3 regions of the Streptomyces sp. MAI_2237 genome follow, and region 2 is predicted to be linked to each of the others. Evidence: predicted binding sites of a transcription regulator. Region 2 holds the regulator's gene; each other region holds the start of a gene.
What was found. Region 2 encodes HrcA, which represses chaperone genes, less so after heat shock. Its sites were predicted from a motif close to TTNGCACTCNGNNNNNCNGAGTGCNAA; they were not measured.

Region 1 (7,755 bases), on a different contig from region 2:
CCAGCGCGCACCCCTCGTCGGAGACGACCGGGACCTCCTTGGCGACCAGGTTCATGCCGTCCCGGATGGGGTTGACGAGAGCCACGTCGGCCAGCCGGTAGGCGGCCAGGGACCGCGCGAAGTCGTCCTCCACATGGAGCACGACCGGGGTCCAGCCGGGCGTGCCGTAAACGGAGTTGATCTCCTCCGCCACGCGCTGCACCTCGGCGGTGTAGTCCCGGTAGACCGCCAGGTCCTGCCGGGAGGGGTAGGCGAAGGCCACGTGCACGACCCGTTCGCGCCACTCCGGGTGGTCGTCGAGGAGCTGCCGGTAGGCCAGCAGCCCGCGCACGATGTTCTTCGACAGCTCGGTCCGGTCGACCCGCACGATCGCCTTGCGGCCCGCGCCGATCTGCTCGCGCAGCGCGGCCATCCGCTCGTCGACGTCCGCCTCGTGCGAGCGTCGCCGCAGGAAGTCGGCGTCCGCGCCGAGGCCGTGCACCCCGACCCGGGTGTCCCCGAGGCCGCCCACGAGCGCCGCGCAGGCCGTGAACGCCTCCGCCCAGCGGCGGGTGAGGAAGCCCAGCCGGTCGGCGCCGAGCATGCCGCGCAGCAGCTGCTCGGCGATGTCGTCGGGCAGCATCCGGAAGTACTCCACCGGCGCCCACGGCGTGTGCGAGAAGTGCGCGATCCTGAGGTCCGGCCGCAGCTCCCGCAGCATGCCCGGCACCAGGCACAGGTGGTAGTCCTGCACCAGCACCGCCGCGCCCTCGGCGGCCTCCTGGGCCAGGGCCTCGGCGAAGGCGCGGTTGTACGTCTCGTACGACGCCCACTGCCGCCGGAACTCCGCGTCGAAGGCCGGCTCCAGGGGCGTCTGGTACAGCATGTGGTGGACGAACCAGAGCACGGAGTTGGCGATGCCGTTGTACGCGTCGGCGTGCACGTCCGCCGGGACGTCGAGCATCCGCACGCCGGGCTCGCCCTCCCCGCGCCGCACGGCCTCCCGGTCGCCGTCGGAGAGCGCGGAGCACACCCACAGGGCGCCCGCGTCGGGACCGATCGCCGACAGGCCGGAGACCAGCCCGCCGCCGCCCCGTTTGGCGGCGAGCGAGCCGTCCTGCTGGAGTGCGTACGAGACCGGGCCGCGGTTGGACGCGACCAGCACCTGGTGGGCAGCGCCGTGCGAGGAAGCCATACGCCTCAACGTAGCCCGGTCCGCAAACGCATAAACGTGACGACCGCCCGGTCCGGGTATGCCCTACGCCACCTTGCGGCTCGCGTACTCCGCGATCTCCGCCATCGGCGGCCGCTCCTCCGTGTCCACGGAGTAGGTGCGCGGCTCGAAGCCGTCCGCGCCCCGTTCGAACTGGGTGAGGGAGGGGCGGACGAGGTGACCGCGGGCCAGCCGGAGCTGGGCCGTGCGGTAGATCGCCGCCGCCATCCGGCCGAGGGCCTGGCCGTCCTGGTGGCGGTGTTTGCGGACGCCGACGTCGACCTGGGCGAGCGCGTCGAGGCCCACCAGATGCAGGGCGTCGACCAGCATGCCCAGCTCGACTCCGTACCCGACGGGGAACGGCAGCTGCTCCAGCAGTCCGCGCCGGGCCGCGTACTCGCCACCGAGCGGCTGCACGAAGCCGGCCAGCTGCGGCCAGTGCATGTTGAGCAGCGGGCGGGCCATCAGCTCGGTGACCCGGCCGCCCTGTCCCTGCCCTCCGGCGAGGGGGCGGTCGTACATGCCCTTGACCAGGTCGATCCCGGGGTCGGTGAGCAGCGGGCCGACGATCCCGGAGACGAAGTCGGAGGAGAACTCCTTCAGGTCGGCGTCGATGAAGCAGACGATGTCCCCGGAGGTGACCAGCAGCGAGCGCCACAGGACCTCGCCCTTGCCGGGGACCGTCGGGATGCGGGGCAGGATGTCGTCGCGGTGCACGACCCGCGCGCCGGCCGCCGCGGCGACCTCGGACGTGCGGTCGGTGGACCGGAGTCGACGACCACGATCTCGTCGACGAGCGGGACCTGCTGCATCAGGTCGTGGCGGATGATCGCGACGATGTCGCCGACCGTCTCCTCCTCGTTGAGCGCGGGCAGCACGACACTGACCGACTGGCCCGTGCGCTGTTTCGCGGCGAGGATCTGGTGCAGCGGGCGGTCGGTGACGGACCAGGAGTGGGTGCTCAGCCAGCGCTCGACTTCTTCCAGCACGTAGGCGGCTCCTCTGCGCTCTCTGGGCGAAAGGACCAAGATGTGATCCATCTCGCGGTTCGGACGGCTATCTCAACTGTCCTGGCCTTCGGTTACAGTCTTGAACAACGCTGATGACCATCGCATGTCGGGGGTCGTCTCGTGTTCAACGAGTTCAACAACCACATACCGCTCATCCAGAGGGGCAGAGGGATACGGCCCGATGAAGCCCCGGCAACCCTCCAGCCGGTCTCGTAGATCACTGTTGATCATTCCGCGAGGCTCCCGGCTAGGGAAGGTGCCAAATCCGTCTCACGGCGAGATGCGTCGTGAGGAAGATGAGGAGAAAGGGCCTCGCCTCACATGGCTGCGCAGACTGTTGCAAGCACCACCGACTCCACGACCGTAGACCTGGGCCCCGCCTCGGCGCTTTCCTGCCGCGAGTGCGGTCACCGGGTGCCGCTCGGTCCGGTCTTCGCCTGCGAGGAGTGTTTCGGCCCGCTCGAGATCGCCTACGACTTCTCGGCCTACGACACCGAGGAACTCCGCAAGCGCATCGAGGCGGGACCCGCGAACATCTGGCGCTACGCGCCGCTGCTGCCCGTCCCGGCGGACGTGGCGGACAAGCCGAACATCAACCCCGGCTGGACCAAGCTCGTCAAGGCCGACAACCTGGCGCGCGAGCTGGGGGTCACCGGCGGACTGTACGTGAAGGACGACTCCGGCAACCCGACGCACTCCTTCAAGGACCGCGTCGTCGCCCAGGCCCTGGAGGCCGCGCGCGCCTTCGGCTTCACCACGCTCTCCTGCTCCTCCACCGGCAACCTCGCGGGCGCCGTCGGCGCCGCCGCGGCCCGCGCCGGCTTCCGTTCCTGCGTGTTCATCCCGCACGACCTGGAGCAGGGCAAGGTCGTCATGGCCGCGGTCTACGGCGGCGAGCTCGTCGGCATCGAGGGCAACTACGACGACGTGAACCGCTTCTGCTCCGAGCTGATCGGCGACCCGGCGGGCGAGGGCTGGGGGTTCGTCAACGTCAACCTGCGGCCGTACTACGCGGAAGGGTCCAAGACCCTGGCGTACGAGATCTGCGAGCAGCTCGGCTGGCGGCTCCCCGACCAGCTCGTGGTCCCCATCGCCTCCGGCTCCCAGCTCACGAAGATCGACAAGGGGCTGCAGGAGCTGATCAAGCTCGGGCTCGTCGAGGACAAGCCGTACAAGATCTTCGGCGCGCAGGCCGAGGGGTGCTCGCCGGTCTCGGTCGCCTACAAGGCGGGCCACGACGTGGTCCGGCCGCAGAAGCCGAACACCATCGCCAAGTCGCTGGCCATCGGCAACCCGGCCGACGGGCCCTACGTCCTGGACATCGCGCGCCGCACGGGCGGTGCCGTGGAGGACGTGAACGACGAGCAGGTCGTCGACGCGATCAAGCTGCTGGCCCGCACCGAGGGCATCTTCGCCGAGACCGCCGGCGGCGTGACGGTGGGCGTGACGAAGAAGCTCATCGAGAACGGCGTGCTGGACCCGGCTCTGACCACCGTCGTGCTGAACACCGGCGACGGCCTCAAGACCCTCGACGCGGTGGCCGGCACCGGTCTCACCGCCACCATCCGTCCGAACCTCGACTCCTTCCGAGAGGCTGGCCTCGCATCATGAGCGTCAACGTCCGCATCCCCACCATCCTGCGCACCTACACCGGCGGCCAGGCCGAGGTGAGCGCCGAGGGGGCCACCCTCGCCGAGGTCATCGCCGACCTGGAGAAGAACCACACCGGCATCGCCGCCCGTGTGCTGGACGACCAGGGCAAGCTGCGCCGCTTCGTCAACGTGTACGTCAACGACGACGACGTGCGGTTCGAGCAGGGGCTGGAGACGGCGACCCCGGACGGGGCGGGCGTGTCGATCATCCCGGCCGTCGCCGGCGGCTGACCGAATGACCGATCATTACCTTCGGTAATGTCGGTTACGAAGAGTTCATCGAATTGCCCCCTCCGTGAGAGAAGCGGAGGGGGCAATTCAGTGTGGTTGAGCGCGGTACAGTTGGGGAACGCGCTGCTGATCTCCGGATCGGGAGCCCGGAATTCCTGCCGCAGGCCCGTCGAGATGCAGCCAAAGTGCGCATGTCTTTCGCGGCTTTTGTTCCCTTTATGGGGCCCGACTTGCCCTGAATTCGGCCGAATTCTCACTACATTCCGGACCCCTTCCGTCCAGAATTCTCGTCCGATTGACCTGTTGCAGACGGCAGTTGGGCAGATACATTCAGCCGCGGTCGACGCGTTCCGGCGCACGCCCCCAAACCGTGGGGGGTGAGGTCTGACCCGGATCCGCGAAGTGCGGGTCCGTGCAAGGGCCAGTAATAGGGGAGTTAGGCATGGCTCAGGGCACCGTCAAGTGGTTCAACGCGGAGAAGGGGTACGGCTTCATCGCGGTCGACGGTGGTGCGGATGTTTTCGTCCACTACAGCGCCATCCAGATGGACGGGTACCGCACCCTGGAAGAGGGCCAGCGGGTCGATTTCGAGATCTCGCAGGGCCAGAAGGGGCCGCAGGCGGACATGGTCCGACTGGCGACCAGCTGAAGCACGCGCCGGGCAGATAGCAGCGTCGTTCTTCTTTTCTTCGGAGGGCTCGTACCCCATGGGGAGTCATGGGTGCGGGCCCTCCGGCATGTCCGCACTCCGGCGCGGCCCGGCGCGCTCCGCCGGCGTCCCTCCACCTGGCGTCCGCCGGGACCGGTCCGCGGGAGGCGCTTGCACTCGGCAGGGGCGAGTGCTAATCATTGGCGTTAGCACTCTGAAGGTGAGAGTGACAAAGAAGGACCGGGTCGGTGAGGCCCGCAGGCCGGGTGGGGCAAGGAACCCACGGGTCGGCGAGCCGTCCGTCGCGGGCGCGGGCGCGGTCCGAAGGAATCACCCCCAGTCCTGGAGGGACCACTTCACATGGCCAAGATCATCGCGTTCGACGAGGAGGCGCGGCGCGGCCTCGAGCGCGGCATGAACCAGCTCGCGGACGCCGTGAAGGTGACGCTCGGCCCCAAGGGCCGCAACGTCGTCCTCGAGAAGAAGTGGGGCGCCCCCACGATCACCAACGATGGTGTCTCCATCGCCAAGGAGATCGAGCTCGAGGACCCGTACGAGAAGATCGGCGCCGAGCTGGTCAAGGAAGTCGCCAAGAAGACGGACGACGTCGCCGGTGACGGTACGACCACCGCGACCGTTCTCGCCCAGGCCCTGGTCAAGGAGGGCCTGCGCAACGTAGCCGCCGGCGCCAACCCGATGGCCCTCAAGCGCGGTATCGAGAAGGCCGTCGAGGCCGTCTCCGGTGCCCTGCTCGAGCAGGCGAAGGATGTCGAGACCAAGGAGCAGATCGCTTCGACGGCCTCCATCTCCGCCGCCGACACCCAGATCGGCGAGCTCATCGCCGAGGCCATGGACAAGGTCGGCAAGGAAGGCGTCATCACCGTCGAGGAGTCCCAGACCTTCGGTCTGGAGCTGGAGCTCACCGAGGGTATGCGCTTCGACAAGGGCTACATCTCGGCGTACTTCGCCACCGACATGGAGCGTATGGAGGCCGTCCTCGACGACCCGTACATCCTGATCGCCAACTCCAAGATCTCCTCGGTCAAGGACCTGCTCCCGCTGCTGGAGAAGGTCATGCAGTCGGGCAAGCCGCTGCTGATCATCGCCGAGGACGTCGAGGGCGAGGCCCTGTCGACCCTGGTCGTCAACAAGATCCGCGGCACCTTCAAGTCCGTCGCCGTCAAGGCCCCGGGCTTCGGTGACCGCCGCAAGGCCATGCTCGGCGACATCGCCATCCTCACGGGTGGCGAGGTCATCTCCGAGGAGGTCGGCCTCAAGCTGGAGAACGCCACCCTCGACCTGCTGGGCAAGGCCCGCAAGGTGGTCATCACCAAGGACGAGACCACCATCGTCGACGGTGCCGGCGACAGCGACCAGGTCGCGGGCCGCGTGAACCAGATCCGCGCCGAGATCGAGAACAGCGACTCGGACTACGACCGCGAGAAGCTGCAGGAGCGCCTGGCGAAGCTCGCCGGCGGTGTCGCGGTCATCAAGGCCGGTGCCGCCACCGAGGTGGAGCTCAAGGAGCGCAAGCACCGCATCGAGGACGCCGTCCGCAACGCGAAGGCCGCCGTCGAGGAGGGCATCGTCGCCGGTGGTGGCGTGGCCCTGCTGCAGGCCTCCCAGGTCTTCGAGAAGCTGGAGCTCGAGGGTGACGAGGCGACCGGCGCCAACGCCGTGCGCATCGCGCTCGAGGCCCCGCTGAAGCAGATCGCCGTCAACGCCGGCCTCGAGGGCGGCGTCGTGGTGGAGAAGGTCCGCAACCTCACCCCGGGTCACGGCCTCAACGCCGCGACCGGCGAGTACGTCGACCTGGTCAAGGAAGGCATCATCGACCCGGCGAAGGTCACGCGCTCTGCCCTGCAGAACGCCGCCTCCATCGCCGCGCTCTTCCTCACCACCGAGGCCGTCATCGCCGACAAGCCGGAGAAGGCCGCCGCGCCCGCCGGTGGCGGCATGCCGGGCGGTGACATGGACTTCTGATCGACCTGCGGTTGATCGACGTCCTTACGGAGGGCGGCACTTCCTGCTCCGGCAGGGGGTGCCGCCCTTCGGCGTGTCCGGGGTCACAGGCCGGCGGGAAATGCGCTGACGCGTGCGGCGGTTGACGTGGGAGCAGTGTCTATGCGTATGCACATACCGAGGAGTTTCCCCGCGTGACCGCCACCACCTCCCGCGCCGCCGAGATCCTGTCCCGGCCCACCGCGATCAACGGCCTGACCGTCCCCAACCGCATCGTGATGGCGCCGATGACCCGCCAGTTCTCCCCGGGCGGCATCCCCGGCGAGGACGTCGTCTCGTACTACTCCCGCCGCGCCGCCGCCGGGGTCGGTCTGATCGTCACCGAGGGCACCTACGTCGGCCACGAGTCGGCCGGGCAGAGCGACCGCGTCCCGCGCTTCCACGGCGAGGAGCAGCTCGCGGGCTGGCGGAAGGTCGCCGAGGCGGTGCACGCGGCGGGCGGCACGATCGTGCCGCAGCTGTGGCACATCGGGATGGTGCGCGAGCAGGGCGACCCGCCCTTCCCCGAGGCTCCCGCCGTCGGGCCCTCCGGCCTGGTCACCGCCGGTGCCGAGCCGACCGGCCGGGCGATGACCCAGCGGGACGTGGACGACGTCATCGGCGCGTTCGCCGAGGCCGCCGCGGCCGCCGAGCGCATCGGCTTCGACGGCGTGGAGATCCACGGCGCCCACGGCTACCTGGTCGACCAGTTCCTGTGGGCCGGCACGAACCGCCGCACGGACGCCTACGGCGGTGACCCCGTCGCCCGGACGAAGTTCGCGGCGGAGATCGTCGCGGCCGTACGGGAGACCGTGTCGCCCGAGTTCCCGATCATCTTCCGCTACTCGCAGTGGAAGCAGCAGGACTACACCGGGCGGCTGGCCGAGACCCCCGAGGAGCTGGAGGCGATCCTCACCCCGCTGGCGGCGGCCGGCGTCGACGCCTTCCACGCCTCCACCCGGCGGTACTGGCTGCCCGAGTTCGACGGCGCGGACCTGAACCTGGCCGGCTGGACGAAGA
Region 2 (7,755 bases):
AGCGGCCGGTGCGGCCGAGGAGCAGGGCGGTGGCCGCGGTGCCGGCCGTCGAGGTGCGCAGCACGCTGCGCCCGAGCCGGTACGCCTTCGCCCCCGACTCCTCGAAGAGCGCCAACTCCTGTGGGGAGATGCCCCCTTCGGGCCCGACGACCAGCACGATCTCGCCCTCGGCGGGGAGTTCGGCCGTCGCCAGCGGCTCGCTGCCGTAGTCCCGGTCCTCGTGCAGTACGGCGGCGAAGTCGGCTTTGGCGAGAAGTGCCGCAACCTGCTTGGTCGTCGCCGCGTCCGCGACCTCCGGGAAGCGCAGCCGGCGGGACTGCTTGCCGGCCTCGCGGGCGGTGGCCCGCCACTTGGCGAGCGCCTTCAGTCCCCGCTCGCCCTTCCACTGCGTGATGCAGCGGGCGGCCTGCCAGGGGACGATCGCGTCCACCCCGGTCTCAGTCATCGTCTCGACCGCCAGCTCGCCGCGGTCGCCCTTGGGCAGGGCCTGGACGACGGTGATCCGCGGGGAGGGTTCTGCTTCCACGGGAAGGTCGACGGCCTCGACGACGAGCCGGTCCTTCCCCAAGGCGCTGAGGACGACTCCGGCCGCCCCGCGGCCCCTGCCGTCGGTCAGCACCACGTCCTCGCCGGCCTGCAGCCGCTTCACCGACACCGCGTGCCGCCCCTCGGGCCCCTCCACCTCGACGACCGAGCCGGGGCCGACGCCCTCCAGCGACTCCACGACGAACACCGGCGCGGTCATCGCAGTCCTCCCTTGTCCGACAACGCTGTCCGGGCCGCGTCGAGTTCGGCGGCCAGGACCTCCACCAGCTGCCCGGCGGGCATCTCGCGGGCCATGCGGTGGCCCTGCCCGGCCCACAGCGCCATGCCCTGCGCGTCCCCGCCCGCGGCGGCCTTCTTGCGCAGCGGCGCGGTGAGGTGGTGGACGTCGGGGTAGGCGGCGGGGGCGTACGGGCCGTGCTCGCGCAGGAAGCGGTTGACCAGGCCGCGGGCGGGGCGGCCGGAGAAGGCGCGGGTGAGCTCCGTACGCACGAAGAGGGGGTTGGTCAAAGCCTGCTTGTGGACGGCGGCCGCGCCGGACTCGGGCGTGGCGAGGAACGCGGTGCCGAGCTGGGCGGCGGTCGCGCCCGCCGCGAGGACGGCGGCGATCTGGCTGCCGCGCATGATGCCGCCGGCGGCGACGATGGGCAGGCTCACGGTCTCGCGGATCTGGGCGACGAGGGAGAGCAGGCCGATGCCGGAGCCGTCGCTCTCGGGCAGGTCGCGGTGGGTGCCCTGGTGGCCGCCGGCCTCCACGCCCTGTGCGATCACCGCGTCGGCACCGGCCCGCTCGACGGCGAGCGCCTCGTCCGCGGTGGTCGCGGTGACGAGGGTGTACGTGCCGAGGCGGTGCAGCGAGTCGACGACCTCCCGGCTGGGCACGCCGAAGTGGAACGAGACCACCGGCACCGGGTTGTCGAGCAGCACGGCGAGCTTGGCGTCGTAGCCGTCGTCGCGGCCGCTGTCGGGGTCGCCCAGCTCGACCTCGTACCAGGCGGCCTCGCCGGCCAGCTGGTGGGCGTAGACCTCGACGGCGGACCGGTCGGTGTGGTCGGGCTGCGGCATGAAGAGGTTGACGCCGAAGGGGCGCTTGGTCAGTCCGCGGAGCTGCTTGATCTCCTGGTACATGCCGTCGGCGGTCTTGTACCCGGCGGCCAGGAATCCCAGCCCGCCCGCCTCGGACACGGCCTGGGCGAGATGAGGCACGGAGACGCCGCCCGCCATGGGGGCCTGCACGATCGGATGGGGGAAGAGATCGGTCAGCGCGGAGGACATGCCCGCATGTTGTCACGTCCCCCGAACAAGTCCGAATCGACCCGTCCCCTTGCCCCGGAGGGCCCGTCCCAGGGCAGCGGGCCGTGCAATTTCAGCCCGTCCGGCGTTTGAGGACGAGGCCCGTCCAGGGCCGAAGCGGGGGTCCGGGGGCCGCAGGCCCCCGGCCTCGGCGAGCAACCCCCACCCACACCTCAGCGCCCGTTGAACGCGTCCTTCAGCCGCGAGAACAACCCCTGCTGCCCCGGCTGGAACTGCCCCTGAGGCCGCTCCTCACCCCGCAGCTTCGCCAGCTCCCGCAGCAACCGCTCCTGCTCGGGATCGAGCTTCGACGGGGTCTGGACCTCGACGTGGACGATGAGGTCGCCCCGGCCGCCGCCGCGCAGATGCGTGACGCCCCGGCCGTGCAGCGGGATCGACTGGCCGGACTGGGTGCCGGGCCGGATGTCGACCTCCTCCATGCCGTCCAGCGTCTCCAGCGGCACCTTGGTGCCGAGGGACGCCGCCGTCATCGGGATCGTGACCGTGCAGTGCAGGTCGTCGCCGCGCCGCTGGAAGGTGGAGTGCGGGAGCTCGTGGATCTCGACGTACAGGTCACCGGCCGGGCCGCCGCCCGGACCGACCTCGCCCTCGCCCGCGAGCTGGATGCGGGTGCCGTTGTCCACACCGGCGGGGATCTTGACCGTCAGCGTGCGGCGGGAGCGGATGCGGCCGTCGCCGGCGCACTCCGGACACGGGGTGGGGACGACGGTCCCGAAGCCCTGGCACTGGGGGCAGGGCCGGGACGTCATGACCTGGCCCAGGAAGGACCGGGTCACCTGCGAGACCTCACCGCGGCCGCGGCACATGTCGCACGTCTGCGCGGAGGTGCCGGGGGCCGCCCCCTCGCCGTTGCAGGTGTTGCAGACGACGGCAGTGTCGACCTGGATGTCCTTGGTCGTGCCGAAGGCCGCCTCGTCCAGCTCGATCTCCAGCCGGATCATCGCGTCCTGGCCGCGCCGGGTGCGCGAGCGCGGACCGCGCTGGGACGCCGTACCGAAGAAGGCGTCCATGATGTCCGAGAAGTTCCCGAAGCCGCCGGCGCCGAAGCCGCCCGCGCCACCGCCGCCCGCCTGCGAGAGCGGGTCGCCGCCGAGGTCGTAGACCTGCTTCTTCTGCGGGTCCGACAGCACCTCGTAGGCGGCGTTGATCTCCTTGAACCGCTCCTGGGTCTTCGGATCGGGGTTGACGTCCGGGTGCAGCTCGCGTGCGAGCCGCCGGAACGCCTTCTTGATCTCATCCTGCGACGCGTCGCGGCGCACGCCGAGAACGGCGTAATAGTCCGTGGCCACTTACGACTCCGCCAGGATCTGTCCGACGTACCGTGCCACTGCGCGTACCGCTCCCATCGTTCCCGGGTAATCCATGCGGGTCGGTCCGACCACGCCGAGTTTGGCGACTGCCTCGCCGCCCGAACCGTAGCCGACCGAGACCACGGACGTGGAGTTGAGTCCCTCGTAGGCGTTCTCGTGACCGATGCGTACGGTCATGCCCGAATCCCCTGCCTCGCCAAGCAACTTGAGGAGGACCACCTGTTCCTCCAACGCCTCCAGCACCGGCCGGATGGTGAGGGGGAAGTCATGTCCGAAGCGCGTCAGATTGGCGGTTCCGCCGATCATCAGCCGCTCCTCGTTCTCCTCGACGAGGGTTTCGAGGAGGGTGGAGAGCACTGTCGAGACGGTGCCCCGGTCCTCCACGTCGAAACCCTCGGGCAGGTCCTCGACCAGCCGCGGCACGTCCGCGAAGCGGCGTCCCGCGACCCGGCTGTTCAGCCGCGCCCGCAGATCCGCGAGCGAGGCCTCCCCGAACGGTGCCGGGCAGTCCACCATCCGCTGCTCGACCCGCCCGGTGTCCGTGATCAGCACGAGCATCACCCGCGCGGGGGCGAGCGAGAGCAGCTCCACGTGCCGCACGGTCGAGCGGGTCAGCGACGGGTACTGCACGACGGCGACCTGCCGGGTCAGCTGCGCCAGCAGCCGCACGGTCCGGGCCACCACGTCGTCCAGGTCGACGGCGCCGTCGAGGAAGTTCTGGATCGCGCGCCGCTCGGGCGCGGTCATCGGCTTCACACCGGCGAGCTTGTCGACGAACAGGCGGTAGCCCTTGTCGGTCGGGATGCGCCCGGCGCTGGTGTGCGGCTGGGCGATGAACCCCTCGTCCTCCAGGGCCGCCATGTCGTTGCGGACCGTGGCCGGGGACACGCCGAGGTTGTGCCGCTCGGTCAGGGCCTTGGACCCGACCGGCTCCTCGGTGCCGACATAGTCCTGGACGATGGCGCGCAGCACCTGAAGTCGTCGTTCACTCAGCATCGCGCACACCTCCAGTTGTCGTCCCTGGCGCTTGGCCTGGCACTCTGTCCGTCCGAGTGCCAGCACTCCCCGGCCCAGTGTACGGCGGTCGGGTACCACCGGGGCAAGGTCGGTCCCGCCCCGGCGGCTGCTCCGGCCAGGGCCTGCCCGGCGGATCAGCTCGGCGTCGCGGGGTCTGGGCCGGGACGCGCCGTGTCCCGAAGCCGACCTGATCCGCCGGACAGGCCCTAGCGTCGCGGTATGACGGTGACTTGGGAAGAGCTCGGGTGGGAGCGGGTGGCGGCCGGGGTCGGCCGGTGCCGGCTGCCCGGCTGGGACTGCACGGCGGGGCTGGTCGTCGGGGACGCCACGGCCCTGGTGATCGACGCGGGATCGAGCCTCGCGGAGGGCGCGCTGCTGCGTTCCCAGGCCGGGGAACTGGCCGGGCACCGTGTGACCCATCTCGCGCTGACCCACCCGCATTTCGACCATGTCTTCGGTGCGGCGGCGTTCGCGGGCGCCGAGGTGTACGGCGCGGTGGGCGTGGACGCGCTGCTCGGCGCCCGGCACGCGCGCGAGGCGCTGCGCGAGGACGCGGTGCGCAACGGGCTGGACGCGCGCGTGGCCGAGGAGGCGGTGGACTCGCTGGTCCCACCCCGCCATCACGTCTCCGGCGAGTGGACCCTGGACCTGGGCGGCGACCGGCAGGTGCTGCTGGCGAACGTGGGGCCCGGGCACACCGCGCACGACCTCGCCGTCCTGGTGCCCGGCTCCCCCGAGGTCGTCTTCTGCGGCGATCTGGTCGAGGAGTCCGGCGAGCCCCAGGCGGGTCCCGACGCCGTGCCCTCGCACTGGCCCGCCGCCCTCGACCGTCTGCTCGACCTGGGCGGCGAGGACGCGCTGTACGTGCCCGGTCACGGAGCGGTGGTGGACGCGGGGTTCGTAAGGGCGCAGCGGGACGCGCTGGCGGCGCGTTTCGGCGTGTCGCGGTGATCGCCGCGGGTCTTCTCCTATCGTCGTTCGAATGCGCCAGTACTCCGCCGACCTGACCCCTCCCTGGAAGAAGCCGAAGCCGGCTCCCGAGGTCCCGGCGGAGCCCGGTCTGGTGGTCGAGGAGGCCGGTACCGGTTTCTGCGGCGCGGTGATCCGCTGCGAGGCGGGCACGGTGACCCTGGAGGACCGCTTCGGCAAGCACCGGGTGTTCCCGATGGAGCCGCGCGGTTTCCTGCTGGAGGGCCGGGTGGTGACGCTCGTCCGCCCGGCCGGCGGCGCGCCCGTACGTCCCGCTCGCACGGCGTCCGGCTCGGTCGCCGTCCCCAACGCACGCGCGCGCGTGGCCCGCGCCGGGCGGATCTACGTCGAGGGCCGGCACGACGCCGAGCTGGTGGAGAAGGTCTGGGGCGACGACCTGCGCATCGAGGGCGTGGTCGTGGAGTACCTGGAGGGCGTGGACGACCTGCCGTCGATCGTGGCCGAGTTCGCGCCGGGGCCGGACGCGCGGCTGGGCGTCCTGGTGGACCACCTGGTGCCGGGCACGAAGGAGTGGCGGATCGCCCAGGAGGTGACCAGCGAGCACGCGCTGGTCGTCGGGCATCCCTACATCGACATCTGGGAGGCGGTGAAGCCGTCGTCCCTGGGCATCGAGGCGTGGCCGCGCGTCCCGCACGGCCAGGACTGGAAGACCGGCGTGTGCCGGGCGCTGGGCTGGCCGTCGGAGAACACCGGCGCCGTGTGGCAGGCGATCCTGAAGCGGGTGGGTTCCTACAAGGACCTGGAGCCGGAGCTGCTGGGCCGCGTCGAGGAACTGATCGACTTCGTCACGGCCCCGGAGTGACCCCCGCGGCGGTCAGTCGACCAGGTCCCTGACCACCGCGTCCGCCAGCAGCCGCCCCCGCAGGGTCAGCACGGCCCGGCCCTCCTCGTACGGGTCCTGCCGCAGCAGTCCGTCGGACAGGGCCCGGCGCGCGGCCGCGAGCCCGGCCGGCTTCAGCAGGTCCAGCGGCACCCCGTCGCGCAGGCGCAGCTCCAGCAGGACGCGCTCCACCCGCCGGTCCTCCTCCGAGAGCACCTCGCGGCCCGCCCCCGGGGACTTCCCCGCCGCCAGGGCCGCCGCGTAGGCGCCGGGGTGCTTCACGTTCCACCAGCGCACCCCGCCGACGTGCGAGTGCGCTCCGGGGCCCGCGCCCCACCAGTCGGCGCCGCGCCAGTACAGCTCGTTGTGCAGGCAGCGGGCGGCTTGTGAGGTCGCCCAGTTGGAGACCTCGTACCAGTCGAAGCCCGCGCCCGACAGGACGTCCTCCGCGATCAGGTAGCGGTCGGCGTGGACGTCGTCGTCGGTCATCGGGACCTCACCGCGCCGGATGCGGCGGGCCAGCTGCGTGCCCTCCTCGACGATCAGCGCGTACGCCGACACGTGGTCCGGGCCCGCGCCGATCGCCGCCTCCAGGGACGCCCGCCAGTCGTCGTCGGACTCGCCCGGGGTGCCGTAGATCAGGTCCAGGTTGACGTGCTCGAAGCCGGCCGCCCGCGCCTCCGCCACGCACGCCTCGGGGCGGCCGGGGGTGTGGGTGCGGTCCAGGACCTTCAGCACGTGCTGGCGGGCGCTCTGCATGCCGAAGGAGATCCGGTTGAAGCCGCCCTCGCGGAGGGCGGTGAGGTAGGCGGGGTCGACCGACTCGGGGTTGGCCTCCGTGGTGACCTCGGCGTCCGCCGCGAGCCCGAACTCGTCGCGGATCGCGGCGAGCATCCGTACGAGGTCGCCGGCGGCCAGCAGGGTCGGGGTGCCGCCGCCGACGAAGACCGTGCGGACCTGCCGCGGGTCGTCGCCCAGGACCTTGCGGGCCAGGCGGATCTCGTCGATCAGGGTGTCGGCGTAGTTCTCCCGGGAGGCGAGGACTCCGCCCGTGCCGCGCAGCTCGGTGGCGGTGTAGGTGTTGAAGTCGCAGTAGCCGCAGCGGGTGGCGCAGTACGGCACGTGCAGGTAGAAGCCGAGGGGGCGGTCGGCGGCCCCGGCGAGTGCGGACGCGGGCAGTGCGCCGTCGGCGGGGACCGGCTCGCCGTCGGGGAGTGCGGAAGGCATGCCTTCCATTGTCCCGTACCGGCACGGTTGCTCACTCCGCCTGCAGCACCAGCAGCGCCAGGTCGTCCTCGGGCGGCCGCCCGCCGAATTCGTGCACCAGGCGGCTGATGCGCTCCGCGATCAGCTCGGCGCTCAGGCCCGCGCAGCCGGCCAGCGCGGCGGCGAGGCCGTCGGCGTCGTCGAACTGGGCGGAGCCGGAGCGGCGCTCGGTGACGCCGTCGGTGACGCACAGCAGGCTGTCGCCGGGGCCGAGCGCGAAGCTCTCGCTGGTGTACGTCTCGTCCTCGACGACGCCGAGGAGGGTCTGCGGCCGGGCGGCCGTACGCACGTCCCCGTCGGCCCCGAGGAGCAGCGGCAGCGGGTGTCCGGCGGAGGCGAGGGTGCAGCGGACCCCGCCGTCGAAGGGGGTCAGCTCGCCGTAGAGGAGGGACAGGAAGCGGGTCTGCGGGCCGTCGGCGGGGCCGACCGGCTGTACCAGGGCCCGGGCCGCCGCGTCCGCGGCCTCTGTCGCGTCGTCGAGGAGGAGCCGGTTGA
Region 3 (7,755 bases), on a different contig from region 2:
GTCCCTGCAGAGCAGCTACGCGGCCCGCACCAACGGCGGCCAGCCGGACACCGTGGCCCGCACGGGCCCGGTCGGCTCCGACCCGCACCTGGGCTCGCTCAGGACCGTCCAGCACCAGTAGCCGGTCACGTGGCGGGGGCACCGATCAGCATGGTCGGCGCCCCCGCCACCCGGGTCAGGAACACCGTCGCCGCGTGGGGGCCGGACGGCTTGACCTTCTTGCGCAGTTCCTCCGGCTCCACCGCCGACCCACGCTTCTTCACGGTCAGCGTCCCGACCCCGCGCTCGCGCAGCAGTGCCTTCAACTTCTTCACGTTGAAGGGGAGTCGGTCGGTGATCTCGTAGGCGGTGGCGTACGGCGACTCGTGCCGCTCGTCCGAGGTGACGTAGGCGATGGTCGGGTCGATCAGGCCGCCACCCACCTCCTCGGCCACCTCGGCGACCAGATGGGCGCGGATGGCGGCGCCGTCGGGCTCGTACAAGTACCGCCCGACGGACCGGACTTCGGGGTCCGGGAGCCCGCGGCCGAGCAGGGTGCGCGGCCCGGGCAGCAGGGTGGCCCGCACCGCCCCGGGCGCCGTGCCGAACCACAGCACCGCCTCCTTCACGTCGCCGCCGTCCGAGATCCACTCGGCCTCGGCGTCGGCCGGGACGGCCTCGTGCGGGATGCCGGGCGCGACCTTGAGAGCTGCGTGCGGTGCCGTGCGGGCCGCCTCGACCGCCCAGGACAGGGGCGGCGAGTAGGCCTCGGGGTCGAAGATGCGGCCCCGGCCGCCGCGCCGGGCCGGGTCGACGAACACGGCGTCCCAGCCCGCCGTGTCGACCTCCGTGACATCGGCCTCCCGTACCTCGATGAGGTCGGCGAGTCCCAGTGCCTCCGCGTTCGCCCGGGCCGCGGCCGCCGTCACCGGGTCCCGGTCCACGGCGAGGACCCTGATACCCGCGCGGGCCAGCGCGATCGCGTCCCCGCCGATCCCGCAGCACAGGTCGGCCAGCGAGGTGACCCCGAGCGCCCGCAGCCGCCCGGCCCGGTACGCCGCCACGCTCGCCCGCGTCGACTGCTCGACGCCGTTGGGCGTGAAGAACATCCGCCCCGCGTCCTCCGCGCCGAACTTGGCCGCCGCCCGCTGCCGCAGCCGGGCCTGCCCGAGCGCCGCCGACACCAGATCGGCCGGGTGCTCGCGGCGCAGCCGGGTGGCCACGGCGAGTTCGTCGGCCGGCGCCGTCCCGCGCACCTCGTCGAGGAGGGCGCGGCCTTCGGGGGTGAGGAGGTCAGCGAGGTCGTTCACCGGCTCATTGTGGGCCAGGCGGGGGACGGTGTGCGTGCGGCTGAGGTGTCGGACGGGGTTCCGGGGCCGGGGCTGCGAGGATCCGACTCCATGCGAGCAGTAGTACAAAATGACAAAAACGGGTCATCTTGGGGGTCGCGAGTCCGTGGCGGAATCGCCGTGCTCGCCGTCGCCGCCATCGCCTCCGGCTGCGCGCAGGGGGGCGCCCAGGAGGTGCGCCCGGCCGCCGGCCAGCCCCGCCTGAAGGCGCCCGAGGCCCGCGCCCTGGACTCCTACGCCACGAAGCTGCGCACGGCCTACGCCGCGCGGGCCCTGGCGGCCCGGCGCTGGGGGCTCAGGCAGGTGCCCCTCGCGGCCCCGCCCGCGCCGCCGCACAAGCCGCACATCACCGCCCGCAAGGGGTTCGAGGTCGACGACCAGGAGGAACTCGGCCTCCCGCCGGTGTTCACCACCGTTCCCACCCGGCAGAAGGTCGTCTTCCTCACCATCGACGACGGCGCCGAGAAGGACCGGGCGTTCCTGCGGATGATGAGCGAGCTGAAGATCCCGTACTCCGCCTTCCTCAGCAACTTCCTGGTCAAGGACGACTACGCGTACTTCCGCCGGATGCAGTCCGAGGGCGTCAGCCTCAACAACCACACCCTCACGCACCCCTATCTGCCGGGGCTGTCGTACGCGGAGCAGAAGCACGAGATCTGCGGCATGCAGAAGATCATGAAAAAGCAGTTCGGCAGGGCCCCGACCGTCTTCCGGCCGCCCTTCGGCAACTACAACCAGGACACCCTGCGCGCCGCGAAGTCCTGCGGCATCGAGTACGCGCCGATCTGGGACGAGGAGGTGTTCGTCGACCACTGGGAGTACCGGGAGGACGACCGCTCCCTGCACCCCGGCGACATCGTGCTCACCCACTTCCGGGGCCGCGACGAGTGGAAGGGCACCATGGTCGACGACATGCGGCGCTTCCTGAACAAGGTCACCGCCGACGGGTACGCGGTGGCCCGCCTGGAGGACTACCTGTGAGGCGCCGGGGCCTGGCGGCAGGCGTCCTCGCACTGGCCCTCCTCACCGGCTGCGCCCCGTCCGTGGCGCCCCTCGAACGGCTCGGCGAGAAGGCGGCCCAGCGGGTGCGGGCGCACGGCCCGACGGGCACCGCCGCACCGCCGTACCGCCGCTGGGGCCTGCCCAAGCCGCTGGCCCACCCCCCGAGCCCGGCGCACGCACCCGCCGCTCACCGGGCGCGTCCGCTGCCCGTCGTCCGCCGCGTCCCCACCCGCGACAAGGTCGTCTTCCTCACCTACGACGACGGCGCCGAACAGGACCCCCGCTTCGTCGACATGGTCCGTGAACTCCGCCTGCCGGTCAGCATGTTCCTCACCGACAGGGTCGCCGGACCCGGGTACGGCCACTTGGCGCGCCTGCGGTCGGTCGGCGCCCGCATCCAGAACCACACCCTCGACCACTCCGCCCTGCGCGGACTGCCCTACGCGGGTCAGCGCGCCGAGATCTGCGGCCAGCAGGACAAGCTCCGCTCCCGCTTCGGCGTCCGCCCCCGCTTCTTCCGCCCGCCCTACGGCACCTACGACACCACCACCCTGCGCGCGGCGGCCGACTGCGGCGTCTCGGCGGTCGTGCTGTGGCGGGCGTCGATGGAGGCCGCACAGCCGACGTTCGCGCGGGGCGAGCCGCGGCTGCGGCCGGGCGACATCGTCTCGGTCCCGTCGGGGGAGCCGGCCTCCCCGACCCTCGTCGAACGCACCAGGGGACTGCTGCGGGCGGTGGAGAGACGGGGACTGACGGTGGGACGGCTGGAGGACTACCTGTAGCCGAGCGCCGTCACGAGGAAGAACAGGGCCGCCAGGATCTGCCCCGCGCCGGTCACGGCGAATCCGTCCCGGAAGAAGAAGACGGCGGACGCCAGGGCCGCCGTCGCCGAGCCGCCCAGCCACACGGCCGCGCCCCACGCGTGCCCGTTCAGTGCCAGGACGGCCGCGAACACCAGGCCGAAGGCGACCTCGGCCGGAAGCAGCACCGCGAGCGCGCAGCCGTCTGACGACAGGGACCGGGAAGGCATGGGCCGACGGTACGCGCCCGCCACGGCCCCCGGCACCCCTTCGCGACCCACCCCCGTCGGCCGCATCGCGGGCCGACGCGCCGCCGGGATTAGCAGTCCGCTTGACCGAGTGCTAATCACGGTCATAGTCTCGGCTCTGGCACTCCCCGTAGGAGAGTGCCAACTAGCGACGGGCAGGTCCGGCACCCGCGACGACGGATCGACCTGGTCGCCACCTCAGACAGTTAACCCCGTGAGATCTCCGAAGGGGGAGGTCGGATCGTGACGACCACCAGCTCCAAGGTTGCCATCAAGCCGCTTGAGGACCGCATCGTGGTCCAGCCGCTCGACGCGGAGCAGACCACCGCCTCTGGCCTGGTCATCCCGGACACCGCCAAGGAGAAGCCCCAGGAGGGCGTCGTCCTGGCCGTGGGCCCGGGCCGCTTCGAGAACGGCGAGCGTCTTCCGCTCGACGTCAAGACCGGCGACATCGTGCTGTACAGCAAGTACGGCGGCACCGAGGTGAAGTACAACGGCGAGGAGTACCTCGTCCTCTCGGCTCGCGACGTGCTCGCGATCATCGAGAAGTAGTACTGCCTCACGTTTTCCCACACTGCGCCCCTGGCCCCCCGCGACCACTGAGAAGCCGGGCGCCCGGGGCGCAGTGTCTTTGTCAGACCCCATAATCCGAGAGGGCTCCCGCTGTCATGGCGAAGATCCTGAAGTTCGACGAGGACGCCCGTCGCGCCCTCGAGCGCGGCGTCAACAAGCTGGCCGACACGGTCAAGGTGACGATCGGCCCCAAGGGCCGCAACGTCGTCATCGACAAGAAGTTCGGCGCCCCCACCATCACCAACGACGGCGTCACCATCGCCCGCGAGGTCGAGATCGAGGACCCGTACGAGAACCTCGGCGCGCAGCTGGTGAAGGAGGTGGCGACCAAGACCAACGACATCGCGGGTGACGGCACCACCACCGCCACCGTGCTCGCCCAGGCGCTGGTGCGCGAGGGCCTGAAGAACGTGGCCGCGGGTGCCTCCCCGGCGCTGCTGAAGAAGGGCATCGACGCGGCCGTCGCCGCCGTCTCCGAGGAGCTTCTCGCCTCGGCCCGCCCGATCGACGAGAAGTCCGACATCGCCGCCGTCGCCGCGCTGTCCGCCCAGGACCAGCAGGTCGGCGAGCTCATCGCCGAGGCGATGGACAAGGTCGGCAAGGACGGTGTCATCACCGTCGAGGAGTCCAACACCTTCGGTCTGGAGCTGGACTTCACCGAGGGCATGGCCTTCGACAAGGGCTACCTGTCCCCGTACTTCGTCACCGACCAGGAGCGTATGGAGGCCGTCCTCGACGACCCGTACATCCTGATCAACCAGGGCAAGATCTCCTCGATCGCCGACCTGCTGCCGCTGCTGGAGAAGGTCATCCAGGCCGGCTCCTCCAAGCCGCTGCTGATCATCGCCGAGGACCTCGAGGGCGAGGCCCTGTCCACCCTGGTCGTCAACAAGATCCGCGGCACCTTCAACGCGGTCGCGGTCAAGGCCCCCGGCTTCGGTGACCGCCGCAAGGCGATGCTGCAGGACATGGCCGTCCTCACGGGCGCCACGGTCATCTCCGAGGAGGTCGGCCTCAAGCTCGACCAGGCCGGTCTGGACGTGCTGGGCTCCGCCCGCCGCGTGACCGTCACCAAGGACGACACGACCATCGTCGACGGCGCCGGCAACTCCGAGGACGTCGTCGGCCGTGTCAACCAGATCAAGGCCGAGATCGAGAACACCGACTCCGACTGGGACCGCGAGAAGCTCCAGGAGCGCCTCGCGAAGCTGGCCGGCGGCGTGTGCGTGATCAAGGTCGGCGCCGCCACCGAGGTGGAGCTGAAGGAGAAGAAGCACCGTCTGGAGGACGCCATCTCCGCGACCCGCGCCGCGGTCGAGGAGGGCATCGTCTCCGGTGGTGGCTCCGCTCTGGTCCACGCCGCCAAGGTGCTGGACGGCGGCCTCGGCCGCACCGGCGACGAGGCCACCGGTGTCGCCGTGGTCCGCCGCGCGGTCGTCGAGCCGCTGCGCTGGATCGCCGAGAACGCCGGCCTGGAGGGCTACGTCATCACCTCCAAGGTCGCCGACCTCGACAAGGGCCAGGGCTTCAACGCCGCCACCGGCGAGTACGGCGACCTGGTCAAGGCCGGCGTCATCGACCCGGTCAAGGTCACCCGTTCCGCCCTGGAGAACGCCGCCTCCATCGCCTCCCTGCTTCTGACGACCGAGACCCTGGTCGTCGAGAAGAAGGAAGAGGAGGAGCCGGCCGCCGCGGGCCACGGCCACGGCCACTCCCACTGACCCAGGTCAGCACCGAGGCCCGGCACCCGTGGGGTGCCGGGCCTTCGCGTTCGCCCTACTGCTCCAGCGCGTCGAGCGCGCCCAACTGCTCCATCAGCCCCAGCCGGTCGTACTGCCACCAGCCCTCGGCGATCTTCCCGTCCTCGTCGCAGCGGAAGACGGTCGTCCCGGTCATCGAGACGCTCCGCCCGGTGGCCGCCAACCCCATGAACTCACCGCTGTGGGTGCCGTGCCAGGTCCACCGGGTGCACACCCGCTCTCCCTGCGCGATCTGGTCCTCGATGTCGAAGGCGAAGTCGAACCCGCCGCGCCACTCCCCGAGGTCCCGCCGCAGGGCGTCCATGCCCAGGGTGTCCTGCTCCTTGCCGGGATCGTGGTCGTGGTAGTTCTCGGCGACCAGGTCGTCGAGCGCGGGCAGGTCCCCCTTGTGCGCGATCGTCTCGAAGAACCGCCGCACGTTCAGCGCGTTCAGCTGGTCGTCGCGCACCACGTCCAGGTCGGTGAAGGTGGGCATCTCGTCGCAGAGGGCCACCATCTCCCGGAAGATCGTGTCCGTCTCGGGCAGGCCGGAGTTGCGCATCGCCTCCTCGTACGACGGGAACTCCACGATCTCGATGAAGTGCGACGCGTCGGAGTGGTCCTTGCCGACCACCGCGTGCGTCGCCGTGCGCTTCCCCTTGGTCTGCTCCACCCACGTGTCCATCAGCCGGTCGATGTCGTCGAAGTGGCTGGTCCTGCAGTCGATGATCTGAACGAAGGTCATGGCACCATCGCCTCCGGCCCCCCTGGGTCCGGTCGTACGGAACCCATCCTCCCACCGGAGCGCGCCGGTGCCTCGTTCACCGAGGCCCGTACTTGCGCCCGGTGCGTGAGGTGATCCCGCCCAGCAGCGCCCGTGGTGTGACCTTCACGAGCCCCATCAGCGCCTTGTACCGGGGGTCGGGGATCGACAGCGTCTTGCCCCGCGCCAGATCGCTCAGCGCGGACGCCACCAGCTTGTCCGCGTCGAGCCACATCCAGCCGGGGATGTTGTCCGTGCCCATCCCGGCCCGCTCGTGGAACTCCGTGCGCACGAAGCCCGGGCACAGCGCCATCAGCCGCACCCCGCTGCCCGCGAGGTCCTTCGCCGCGCCCTGGGTGAACTGCACGACCCACGCCTTGGACGCCCCGTACGTGCCGCGCGGCACGAAGGCGGCCACGGAGGCGACGTTGACGACCCCGCCGCGCCCCCGCTCCCGCATCGCCTCCGTCGCGGCCGAGGTCAGCCGCAGGACCGCCTCGCAGTGCACCTTGAGCATCTTCAGCTCGTCGGCCATGGAGACGTCGAGGTAGCGGCCCTTGTTGCCGAAGCCGGCGTTGTTGACCAGCAGGTCGACGGGGCTTTTGCGGTCGGCGAGGCGGGCGGCGACCGCTTCGATGCCGGCGTCCGTCGCCAGGTCGGCGGTGAGGACCTCCGCCTCGATGCCGTGCCGGTCGTGCAGCTCGGTCGCCTGCTCCCGCAGCCGTTTGGTGTCACGCGCGACGAGCACCAGGTTGTGTCCGTCACCCGCCAGCCGCCGTGCGAAGGCGGCGCCGATGCCCGCGGTCGATCCCGTAATCAGAGCCGTTGTCATGGCCCAAGCGTAGTTACCCGGACCGGCCGATTCCGATCTCCGCCGGGTCTCGACGGCGTCTCAGGAGGCGTACGCCGCCCGGTACTTCCGCGTCCCCTCCCGCTGCCCCGGCGGCCGAGGCTCAAAGCGGTGACGCGCCGATCGGCGCCGGGTCAAAGGATCTCTTATCCTTGCGGGTGTGATCGAAGCCCGTCATCTGCGCGTCCTGCGCGCCGTCGCCACCACCGGCTCCTTCTCCGCGGCGGGGCGCGAACTGGGCTGCACCCAGCCCGCCGTCAGCCAGCAGATGAAGGCCCTGGAGTCCTCCGTCGGCACCCCGCTGCTGGTCCGCAGCGGGCGCGAGATGCGGCTGACCCAGGCGGGCGAGGCGCTCGTGCGGCACGCCAACGGCATCCTGGCCGGACTCACCGCCGCCGAGGAGGAGGTCGCCGCCATCGCGGGACTGCGGGCCGGGCGCGTCCGGCTGGTGT

Region 1: groL (chaperonin GroEL) is a predicted target of HrcA. The motif match lies at 4,905-4,931, and genes of this name have one in related genera.
Region 3: groES (co-chaperone GroES) is a predicted target of HrcA. The motif match lies at 3,450-3,476, and genes of this name have one in related genera.

What each region holds. Positions count from the first base shown of each region.
Region 1 is NZ_JAJPGQ010000003.1:454,140-461,894, reverse strand. Features, by position in the region: gene LN251_RS12295 (alpha,alpha-trehalose-phosphate synthase (UDP-forming)) at 1-1,174, opposite strand, end outside; partial or broken gene LN251_RS12290 (glucosyl-3-phosphoglycerate synthase) at 1,238-2,181, opposite strand; SAM riboswitch class I at 2,351-2,505, shown strand; gene thrC (threonine synthase) at 2,524-3,813, shown strand; gene LN251_RS12280 (MoaD/ThiS family protein) at 3,810-4,085, shown strand; gene LN251_RS12275 (cold-shock protein) at 4,528-4,734, shown strand; gene groL (chaperonin GroEL) at 5,095-6,717, shown strand; gene LN251_RS12265 (NADH:flavin oxidoreductase) at 6,891-7,755, shown strand, end outside.
Region 2 is NZ_JAJPGQ010000002.1:584,706-592,460, forward strand. Features, by position in the region: gene LN251_RS07515 (16S rRNA (uracil(1498)-N(3))-methyltransferase) at 1-745, opposite strand, end outside; gene LN251_RS07520 (nitronate monooxygenase) at 742-1,818, opposite strand; gene dnaJ (molecular chaperone DnaJ) at 2,010-3,146, opposite strand; gene hrcA (heat-inducible transcriptional repressor HrcA) at 3,147-4,163, opposite strand; gene LN251_RS07535 (MBL fold metallo-hydrolase) at 4,404-5,135, shown strand; gene LN251_RS07540 (DUF3097 domain-containing protein) at 5,167-5,976, shown strand; gene hemW (radical SAM family heme chaperone HemW) at 5,989-7,221, opposite strand; gene LN251_RS07550 (SpoIIE family protein phosphatase) at 7,253-7,755, opposite strand, start outside.
Region 3 is NZ_JAJPGQ010000003.1:1,550,483-1,558,237, forward strand. Features, by position in the region: gene LN251_RS17600 (cell wall-binding repeat-containing protein) at 1-121, shown strand, start outside; gene LN251_RS17605 (class I SAM-dependent methyltransferase) at 126-1,289, opposite strand; gene LN251_RS17610 (polysaccharide deacetylase family protein) at 1,380-2,309, shown strand; gene LN251_RS17615 (polysaccharide deacetylase family protein) at 2,306-3,112, shown strand; gene LN251_RS17620 (hypothetical protein) at 3,103-3,360, opposite strand; gene groES (co-chaperone GroES) at 3,622-3,930, shown strand; gene groL (chaperonin GroEL) at 4,047-5,672, shown strand; gene LN251_RS17635 (ester cyclase) at 5,728-6,435, opposite strand; gene LN251_RS17640 (SDR family NAD(P)-dependent oxidoreductase) at 6,512-7,285, opposite strand; gene LN251_RS17645 (LysR family transcriptional regulator) at 7,464-7,755, shown strand, end outside.